DNA from 3 places in the Solibacillus sp. GQ1 genome. Region 2 is predicted to be linked to each of the others. Evidence: riboswitches for the same ligand, from Rfam matches in the RefSeq annotation. Region 2 holds a riboswitch; each other region holds the start of a gene.

Region 1 (3,281 bases), on a different contig from region 2:
CAGAGTTGGCACTTGCCTGTTTATATTCGGTCAATAGTGTCAGTAAGTCATCAAACGGTTCTTTACTGACCGCAAGCACCGCTGCACAAAAGGCACTAAGCAAGCAGCCACTCCCCGTCATTTTTGTCACCTTTTCATGACCACCCTCTACAAATCCCACTCTTATCCCATCAGTAATAACATCTTGTTCTCCTGTTACAATCACAATACATTGATAGTTATTAGCCAACTTTTTGGCAGTCACTGCAACATCGATATCTCCTTTGCCACTATCCACACCTTTAGACGCCCAATTTACTCCCGCAAGAGCCGCCATTTCTCCAATATTGCAGCGGATTACATTAATCTTTAAAAGGTCGAGCAATTGTTGTGCTGTCTCCGCTCGAAACTTCGTTGCCCCTACACCTACTGGATCAAAAACAACCGGAGTATTATGCATGTTTGCGCTAAGTCCTGCTTTCTTCATCGACTCTATTGTCCGTTCATTCAAAGTGCCCATATTTAAAAGTAAAGCATTGGCCTGGGCAGCCATTTCTCCCACTTCTTCTATTGCATCCGCCATTACTGGTGAAGCTCCTACCGCCAGCAAGCCATTCGCTGTAAAATTTGCGACAACATAGTTGGTAATACAATGAACTAATGGTTGTTTATTATAAATTGCTTGCAGACTCATTTATATACACCCCTTGTTCCCAGCTTTGCTTTGTCCAAGGCATCTCCCAGAACATCCATTCGTAATAGCAGCTTTTCTTAAAATGCTCCTGCAATACTTTTAGCTTTGCAGGTTGTTCTTTCGCATATCGATCCAGCATCGATTTTTGTACTTCAATATTTTGAAGCATCTCCTCGGAAGCATATAATGCAATCCACTGTTCATAAAGAGGGACATTCGGACATGCATCTTTTAACCTTTGCCCAATCTCCTGATACAGCCATGGGCACGGTAAAATTGCCGCAAATGCTTCTGCTACATCTCCGTTATGCACTGCATTATACATATGGCTTACATAGTTATAGGCTGCTGGAGCCGGTTCGAATTGTTCCAAATCATCCGCTGTCACACCTAATTCTTTAAACGTTGTACGGTGTAACTCCAGCTCTGCGTCATGAATAAATTTTGCTGTTTGCAGAAAATATTGAACATCGTCATCCGTAGTCGCTTTTGCAGCTGCAAGAGCAAGAACTTTCGTATAATGTTTTAAATAATATGCATCCTGCAGCATATAAAACTTAAACTTTTCAAGCGGTAAACTCCCATCTGCAATCCCTTGTACAAAAGGGTGATAGAAGCTAGCCTCCCAATAAAAATCCGTTTCTTTCCTTACCTTTTCACAAAATCCCATTGTTACTCCTCCTTTTTGTTGGCGGAAGCACAAAAAAGACGCCTCAATATAGAGAGACGTCCCCAAAAAGTGTAAGTACCACTTTTCATTGCTCCCTACGTCCGTATTAACGGCCAGGTTCCAAGGGTCAGGTTTTAACCTTCTCAACACTGCTGTGTCCCCCCGCAAATCAAATGCTTGTATATTTGCAAAAGAAAGACTCCACGTAAAGGATACGCGGAGCCAAAGTAAGTACATATGTATAGCGTGTACTTTGCTCCCTACGTCCGTATTAACGGCCAGGTTCTAAGGGTCAGGTTTTAACCTTCTCAACACTGCTGTGTCCCCCCGCAAATGCATTTAATTACCCCGAGTGTAACAAATTAATTCGACCCGGGCAAGTGAATTCACAAAATTACGAAATTAATAGTTCAATAACAAATTCACAAAATAGCGCATCGTTAGTAAAAATTTTGTTACTAATGATGCGCTGACATCTATTGTAGATGGGTTACTGCAGATCTTTTACCAGTCAGTTCCTGATAAGCCTGAGCATATTCCTCGGCCAATTTATCGACATATTGTTTTGTGGAAGTAATCTCTTTAATCGCGCCAATTCCTTGCCCGCTGCCCCAAATATCTTTCCAGGCTTTTGCGGTATTATCGTTAAAGTTCATTGCTGAAGGATCACTTTCTTTTAAATTACTCGGGTCCATCCCCGCGTTCATGATAGAACCTTTCAAATAATTCCCGTGGATTCCTGTAAATAAATTGCTGTATACAATATCTTCTGCAGTACTATCAACAATCATCTGTTTATATTCTTGACGAGCAAACGCTTCTTCGGTCGCGATGAATGGTGAACCGATATAGCCAAAATCAGCCCCCATCGCCTGTGCAGCCAATACCGAATGTCCTCGTGCGATTGATCCTGATAAAGCTAATGGACCGTCAAACCATTCACGGATTTCCTGTACGAGCGCAAATGGGCTTTGCTGACCTGCATGGCCACCTGCGCCTGTTGCTACAGCAATGATGCCGTCTGCACCTTTTTGAATCGCTTTTTTTGCAAAATGATTGTTAATGACATCATGGAAAACGATGCCTCCATAACGATGTGCTGCCTCAAATACTTCTTCACGTGCCCCAAGTGAAGTAATAATAATCGGAACTTTATATTTCACACAGAGCTCCATATCCTGTTCCAGCCGGTCATTTGTTTTATGGACAATCTGATTAATGGCAAATGGCGCTGCCGGCCGATCCGGATTTTTGGCATTATAGCTGGCCAACTCCTCTGTAATTTCAGCTAACCATTCATCCAACTGGCTTGCCGGTCTTGCATTTAACGCAGGCATTGACCCGACTATTCCTGCCTTACATTGTTCAATGACCAATTTCGGATTGCTAATAATAAACAATGGTGCCCCGATTACTGGGATACGTAAGTTTTGTAAAATTTTCGGAATATTCCCCATCTATAATCCCCCTTTTATTCAGCTACTACTAATACTTCATCAGCTTCAATAAAATCTCCTTCTTAATTTAGATGACAATCAAAAAGTCAGATGTTTTTTCATCTGACTTTCTTTCCTTTTGCTATTTCTTCACTACATTAAAATTAGCCCCGATGAGCTGCCAATTTTGCGGGAATGGCAGACCGAGCTTCCAATAGCCGACTCCGCGCAAATTTAATCGCTTTACTAAATCGAACTTCGCCTGAATCGAACGCGCATCTTCAAACCAGACAATATGTGAACGCCCTTGCTCATCATAATAGTTAAAGTAGGGTGCCTGTGCTGTATAGTCAAATTGGATTGCTGCGTTGTAGCGTTTGGCCACTTCAATTGCACGTTGCGGGCTTATCGCTTCTGCGTAATCTCCTCCTTGTACAAAAGGTAATGTCCAATCGTAACCATACAAATTTTGCCCAAGTAAAATTTTATTTGCAGGAATTTC
Region 2 (3,281 bases):
CAACACCATGCCTTCTTTCATGATTGTTGTATCCCAAGCATCATAATAGTTCAATACATGGTTTGGCTCTTCGTGTAATGATTTACCTAAGCCATGACCTGTTAAGTTCATAATTACTGTCAACCCGTGATCACGTGCTTCACGCTCTACTGCTTTACCGATTTGATTTAATTTTGAACCTGCTTTCACCTTTGTCATTGCACGATCAAATGCTGATTTTGCTACAGTGCAAAGTTTTTCTTTATCTTCATAACCTTCACCAACAACAAATGAAATACCTGTATCTGCAAAATACCCGTTTAAAGAGCCCGAAACATCAATGTTTACGATATCGCCTTCCTGAATAACCTTGTTACCTGGAATACCATGTGCAACTTCGTGATTTACTGAAATGCATGTATATCCCGGAAAATCGTATTCACCTTTAGGACCCGAAACCGCGCCTGCTTCCGCAAACATACGGCCTGCAATTTCATCTAATTCTTTCGTTGTCACGCCAGGTACTGTCGCAGCTTTCATCGCCTCACGAATTTCAGCACAAATGCGTCCAATTTTTTTAAACGCCTGGATTTCTTCTTGAGTAGTAACAATCATGTGTAACTTCCTTCCTCTTAAACAATGTCTATCCTTAACTATAGCATACTTAAAATCGGTTGTAATTGTTCAAGGATTTTAAAATTTGCCGTTTAATTACTAATTTAGTACAACTTTCTACTATTAATATGAAAAAACTTGCAGCAGGAAAAGTATTCCTCACTGCAAGCTTTGAGTTTTCTATTCGTTATGTTGTTTTTACTTTTTGCAGTAAACGAGGTGCAGATGTGAATAAAACAACTGCGATAATTGCCGTAAGTATAGTAGCAGGTACCATATAAGTACTGTTGTAGATAATTGAATAGGCCCATACATTATCATCGCCAGCATATTCTTTAAAGAATACGACACCTGCAAGCAAGTGCGATACAAATCTTAAAGCACCACCTATAAGTGCCCCAATGACGATATAAAATGCCATTTTCACTTTATTGAGAGATTGTGCAGCCTCTAATAACGGCTTTCTTACAATTGCCGCTAACCCTACTACTGTAAATGCAAGACCGTAATCTAAAATAGCCTGAAGCCAGTGTACAATGTATGCACCGAACATCATTTGCATCACGCCGATCAGCAAGCCTGTTGCAAGTCCTGCTGTTAATCCCCAACGAATGGCCATTAACATGATCGGCACCATAACAAAGCTGATTGACCCGCCTTGTGCCCACATTTTAAATGATACTTGATCCAACACAAGTCCGATGGCAGCAAATATCGCTATCTCCACCATCATCAATAATTTCTTTCTGTCCATAACAATGCCCCTTTCTTTTATCCGATGTAACAAAAGTGAAGAGGGATAGAATGGAACTTTTACTTCTTCTAGGTATTTAGAAAAAGTAAAAAACGATAATCAGGACAAAAGCCTGACTATCGTTTGAACAGTCGGATTCTATCCACATCCCTACGCAAGTGCTAACTTACAGGTTCAAAGAGTCAGTGCAATCCCGTGCACAATCTCAGCCGACTTTCTCGGCACCCCTTGTGGTACATCTAATTTTTATTGTTTGAACATGCTCATTGTAACGAATATTTTTAAAACTTTCAACAGCTATTATTTTGAAACGTAATAGAATTACATATACTAGATACGAAGGAGTGATAAATAATGGATCAATCGAAAGGTTTAAGTGCACTGAGCTATTTGAGCTTTTATTTTGCACCGTTTATTTTACCGTTAATTATATTTATTGTTACGAAAGATGATGCCGTTAAAGGACATTCTAAAAAAGCTTTTATTACCCAACTCATACCGATACTGTTAGGGATTTTTTATATGATTTACTTTTTCACTTCCGTTCTTTCCTGGAATGACACTTTAACCTTGAGCATTCAGGATTTTTTTATTAGTTCGCATTTTATCGGATTTATTTTTTTAGTTGTTATTACGTTTATCCTGGCGATATGGAATTTAGCTCAAGCGATTAAAGTTTTACGTTAATGTTTATGAATGCTCCATCTTTGGGTATATTTTTTATACGAAATGTATTCGTTAAGGAGTGTTTACTAATGAAATTAAAAAAACTCATTAAAACAGCAATTAAATATGGACCAATCGTGTATCCAATCATAAAAAAAATGATGGACAACAAAAAAACTACACCCCAACCAGCAACTTCACGACGAACTCCAAAACGTTGACGCAAAAAACACATTTCCCACTTTAACTGGAGGGAAATGTGTTTTTTTCTTACTTAATAATAATCTCAGTTTTACTGTAGCCTTCTTTTAGCTTTTGCACTTGCAAAATAGCCGGCATTGCTGCTTTTAATTCGGCCACATGGGAAATGACGCCGATTAAGCGCCCTGTTTGCTGAAGATCAATCAATATATCGATTGCTCTTCTTAACGCTTCCTCATCCAAAGTACCGAATCCTTCATCAATAAACATCGTATCGATATGCACACTTCCTTGAACACTTTGAATAACATCGGCCATTCCTAAAGCTAATGAAAGTGAGGCATTGAATTTTTCACCACCGGACAGTGTTTTTACATCCCGCGTTTGCCCTGTATGACTGTCATATACATCGATGCTGAGTCCGCTTTGGGCATTTCCTTCTTTCCTTCCTGTAGATTTCAGGAAGTATTGGCCATTTGATAAGACACGCAAACGTTCATTTGCCGCATGCGTCACTTTTTCCAAATAGCCGATTTGTACAAACCGCTCAAATGAAATCTTCGCATCATTTTGACCGCGAATTAAATTATAAACATGTTCGACTTGCATCAGTTTCGCTTTATAGCTTTCAATCTGCTGTGCGGATTGGTCAAGTTTATCGCGCGTCTCCTCACATTGCTCCACATAGGACTGGATCAATGTCATTTTCGAGTACTGTGCCTCGATCTGCTCATTCAGCTCATGAATCAGTTGCTCACATGCCGTTAAATCAGCTCGTTCTTTTCCTTCGAGCAAAGGTTCTTCCTCAGCAATTTGAACAGATAATGTATGAACACTTTGTTTGTACGCTTCAACCGCATCCTGAATTTGCTGCTGTACATTTAAAGGCAGTAACGCAGTCTTATACGTTTCCAAGTCGAAACCTTCCTGCTCCAATGCTGATTCAAATGCTTTTTGCGCTAAAAGAGATTCCTGCTGTTTTTCTGTTACAAGATTTTTCGCATGGAGATGGTTTACTTCACAAGATTTTTCATCCAATTGGATTTTTTGCATCGCTTCAAGTGCA
Region 3 (3,281 bases), on a different contig from region 2:
TGAAACTATTTCCATCCAATCGACGTAGAATAGAACAATGGAGGTGTACGGATGAGAAACTTATCTTCATATATGATGCTTACTGGGATATTGATCACTGCCCTATGCGGGAACTGGATCATCCTTAATTATGATGAGGTCGTGATTTATCCGAAAGCTTCTTATCTTACTTTCGGAATCGGGTTAGTACTGGTAGGATGCACTTTTGTAATGAATCAAATCTTCAGTTACCGGGAACAGGAAAAAGCACATACAAAAGATAAACGGCATGCTCTAAACGAATGGCTTACTGCTAATCAGCCAGTTAATAAATGGTTGAGTGGACTTGTTGTTCTACCGCTTGTGATCGCACCGTTTTATAACTGGACGCTGTTTTTTACGATGCTGGAATGGTATTTATTTTCGGGGCTTGTAATAGCCGGTATTATTTACATGTTGAATGGTGACAGAGTAGAAGACAATAAGGACTGGGAGTATAAAGGGAAGACAAAAATGATGCTTGATCTGATCGATTACCGCAAACATCCCTTTAATATTTCGCTTATTATCTACATCCTGGTCATTGTCAGTTTTGTGTTAAGCAAGAGGTTGGATATTCCGCTCTATATGGAAACAGGGGGCAACTCGCGCTACGTTACTTCTTTGCCAACGATTTCGTTTTTAATGTCTTCCTTAATGGTCGTGAGTACGTTTATTTATATTATCAGTCATGGGAATTTCTTTGGTTTTCGTAAAGCTGAGTTAAGTTATGAAAGAGTCATGTTCGTCCACTTTACAGAAATTATTGTATGTGGTGCCACCCTGTTTATTTTAATTTTCACATTAATCAATGCGTTGTATGTGTATTTTTAAATGGATGGCTACTAACGACATAGGCACACACTGGTAAATTATTGCATATTTTAACTACAATAAAAAAGAGGTGAACTATTGAACCCGAATCAAGATTATACATCAGTGCAATCCCAGTTTACATTCGACCTTAATAAAAACCCGTTATTCGTTAAAGACCAGCAAAATTTTATTAATGTAATGGGCGGCAACCAGTTAAATACGCTTGATAATATATCGCTGCTTGATATATATCTTAGCGCCAATAATGTGATTGAACCGCACTATCACCAAAATGCGGCGGAACTTGTTTACTGTATTACAGGGAGTGCGATTGTTTCGATTTTGAATCCGTTTACGAAACAGCTGATGCATTTTCCGATTAGCCCCGGTCAAGTAGCGAACGTTCCTCAAGGGTGGTGGCATTACGAAGTCGCTACGCAAAACAACACGCATCTGCTTGCCATTTTTAATGCTCCGACACCGGAAGTCATTTTAGGTTCCGACCTCCTTAAGCTGACACCAGCAAATATTATGGCCCATACGTATGGCATGAACGAAAATTTATGGCAGCAGGCAATTGCTCCTGTCAGACCGAATACTTTCATCGGTCCGCCAAACCCTTGGCAACATGCCCAACCCGGTAATTATGGCGGCGGGTATGAGCAGTAGTTTTTCTCGGTCAAAGGAATCAAATTTAGAAAATGCATTTGCATAATGAAACGGCCGTGTTATGATAATTGTGAAATTAACCCAATATTGGAAGCAGATGATCTGCTCATAAAACTACTAGGGGCGCCTTTTGGCTGAGAAGTACCCTTTGCACCTGATCTAGGTAATACTAGCGTAGGAAAGTAGTGTCGATCCCCTATTTTTATTTTTGTATAGGCTACGATACCACTTTCTTAATTGAAAGTGGTTTTTTTTGTTGCAAAAATTATTATAAAGGATGGTAGAAATGAATAAAACGAGAAAACTTACATATTCCGCGATTATCGCAGCGATTACGACGATTCTCAGCAGTTTGGTGTATATCCCATTAGGTTTTGCAAAAATTTTTCCGATTCAGCACTTTGCCAATGTCGTATCGGCGGTACTGCTCGGTCCATGGTATGCGGTATTACAGGCGTTTCTTACATCGACGTTAAGAAATTTGATGGGGACAGGCAGTATCTTTGCCTATCCGGGGAGTATGATTGGCGCACTTCTCGCTGCATTTTTGTTTGCGAAAACGAAGAAGTTGGCGTTTGCAGCGGTAGGTGAAGTGATTGGGACAGGGTTGCTCGGTGCGTTGGCTACTTATCCGATTGCGATTTTATTTTTAGGTCAGGAAGCGGCACTGTTCGGTTTTGTCCCGGCATTTATGATGAGTTCGTTTGCGGGTGCGCTTTTAGGCTATGGCTTGCTGAAGATTATGGTGAGAAATCGGGCATTTGGCGGGATGCTTTATCAGAATGTTGGGTGAAGAGCTGGCGTTGAACGCAAGGGATTTATTATTAGAAGACTTTAAAATATATTAGAATATGAAGCGCCGGGTATCGAGTCATGGCACCCGGCACATTTTATTAAGCTAAATTGATCTGCCATGACACGCCGTAACGGTCATTTAACCAGCCGAATTTCTTACTGAAACCGTAATCACCGATTGGCATTAACGGATGTCCGCCATCAAGCAGTTTTTCATAAAGATGATTGATTTCTTCTTCTGTATCACATGTAATAAAAATAGAAAATGACGGTGTGAAGCCAAACTCATGTTTTAAATTACTGTCAATGCACATAAATTCCTGACTTTTTATCGAAAAAGTTGCTTGCATAACTTTCCCTTCATCTCCGCCTTCATTTGCTCCATAGCGGACAATACTCGTAATTTCTGCGTCCTCGATAACGGATGTGTAGAAGTTCATTGCTTCTTCTGCAACGCCGCCTTGAAACATTAAAAATGGTTTTGCGCTTTTCATTGTACCCTTCCCCTTCTGAATTCAAATTTACACCACTTCAATTTAGCCTATTTTACCATTTTTCGCGAACTTTTCTCCCTATAAGTTAGAGGCATCTCCTAACTAGACGGTGCCTTTGATTTAATATTTAAATTTCGCGATGAGCTGTTGTTCCGAAGATGCGGCTACTTCTTCTGGAACCGTATAAAGATATAGTAGAACAATTCAACCTTTTATTAGAAAATCTTCCCCGAAAATTCAATCACCGGATGGTCATAACCCCCACCTTGTGTTTCATTATACGTCCTAACCTTGATAGCTCACTTTTCCGGTCTCAACTAATTCCTTCAGACCCATGAACATTAAATTCCAGCCATGTTCTGTGCCATCTCGCATTTCATCTAGAGCTTTTACGATGTCTGCATCTGTCCATTGCTCTTCATTTTCAACATGGATCAGTTGAGTGAACGTCATTTCACTGCCTTGTCCCAACTCTTTCAGCTCCACTGT

What was found. A riboswitch is a leader RNA that binds a small molecule or an ion and turns the genes downstream of it on or off. The one in region 2 is predicted to bind thiamine pyrophosphate.
Region 1: it holds a riboswitch for thiamine pyrophosphate, as region 2 does, so the genes downstream of both, tenA (thiaminase II) here and thiT (energy-coupled thiamine transporter ThiT) in region 2, are expected to answer to the same signal.
Region 3: it holds a riboswitch for thiamine pyrophosphate, as region 2 does, so the genes downstream of both, thiW (energy coupling factor transporter S component ThiW) here and thiT (energy-coupled thiamine transporter ThiT) in region 2, are expected to answer to the same signal.

What each region holds. Positions count from the first base shown of each region.
Region 1 is NZ_JCAXEX010000001.1:2,182,917-2,186,197, forward strand. Features, by position in the region: gene thiM (hydroxyethylthiazole kinase) at 1-673, opposite strand, end outside; gene tenA (thiaminase II) at 651-1,343, opposite strand; TPP riboswitch at 1,419-1,517, opposite strand; TPP riboswitch at 1,584-1,682, opposite strand; gene AC6CH1_RS11165 (NAD(P)H-dependent flavin oxidoreductase) at 1,820-2,800, opposite strand; gene AC6CH1_RS11170 (glycoside hydrolase family 18 protein) at 2,922-3,281, opposite strand, start outside.
Region 2 is NZ_JCAXEX010000004.1:44,545-47,825, forward strand. Features, by position in the region: gene map (type I methionyl aminopeptidase) at 1-594, opposite strand, end outside; gene thiT (energy-coupled thiamine transporter ThiT) at 782-1,348, opposite strand; TPP riboswitch at 1,479-1,587, opposite strand; gene AC6CH1_RS15615 (magnetosome magnetite crystal formation protein family) at 1,703-2,035, shown strand; gene yxzF (small protein YxzF) at 2,104-2,235, shown strand; gene AC6CH1_RS15625 (AAA family ATPase) at 2,285-3,281, opposite strand, start outside.
Region 3 is NZ_JCAXEX010000002.1:238,379-241,659, reverse strand. Features, by position in the region: gene AC6CH1_RS13585 (nucleotidyltransferase) at 52-852, shown strand; gene AC6CH1_RS13580 (cupin domain-containing protein) at 931-1,503, shown strand; TPP riboswitch at 1,613-1,701, shown strand; gene thiW (energy coupling factor transporter S component ThiW) at 1,790-2,296, shown strand; gene AC6CH1_RS13570 (VOC family protein) at 2,397-2,792, opposite strand; gene AC6CH1_RS13565 (SRPBCC family protein) at 3,078-3,281, opposite strand, start outside.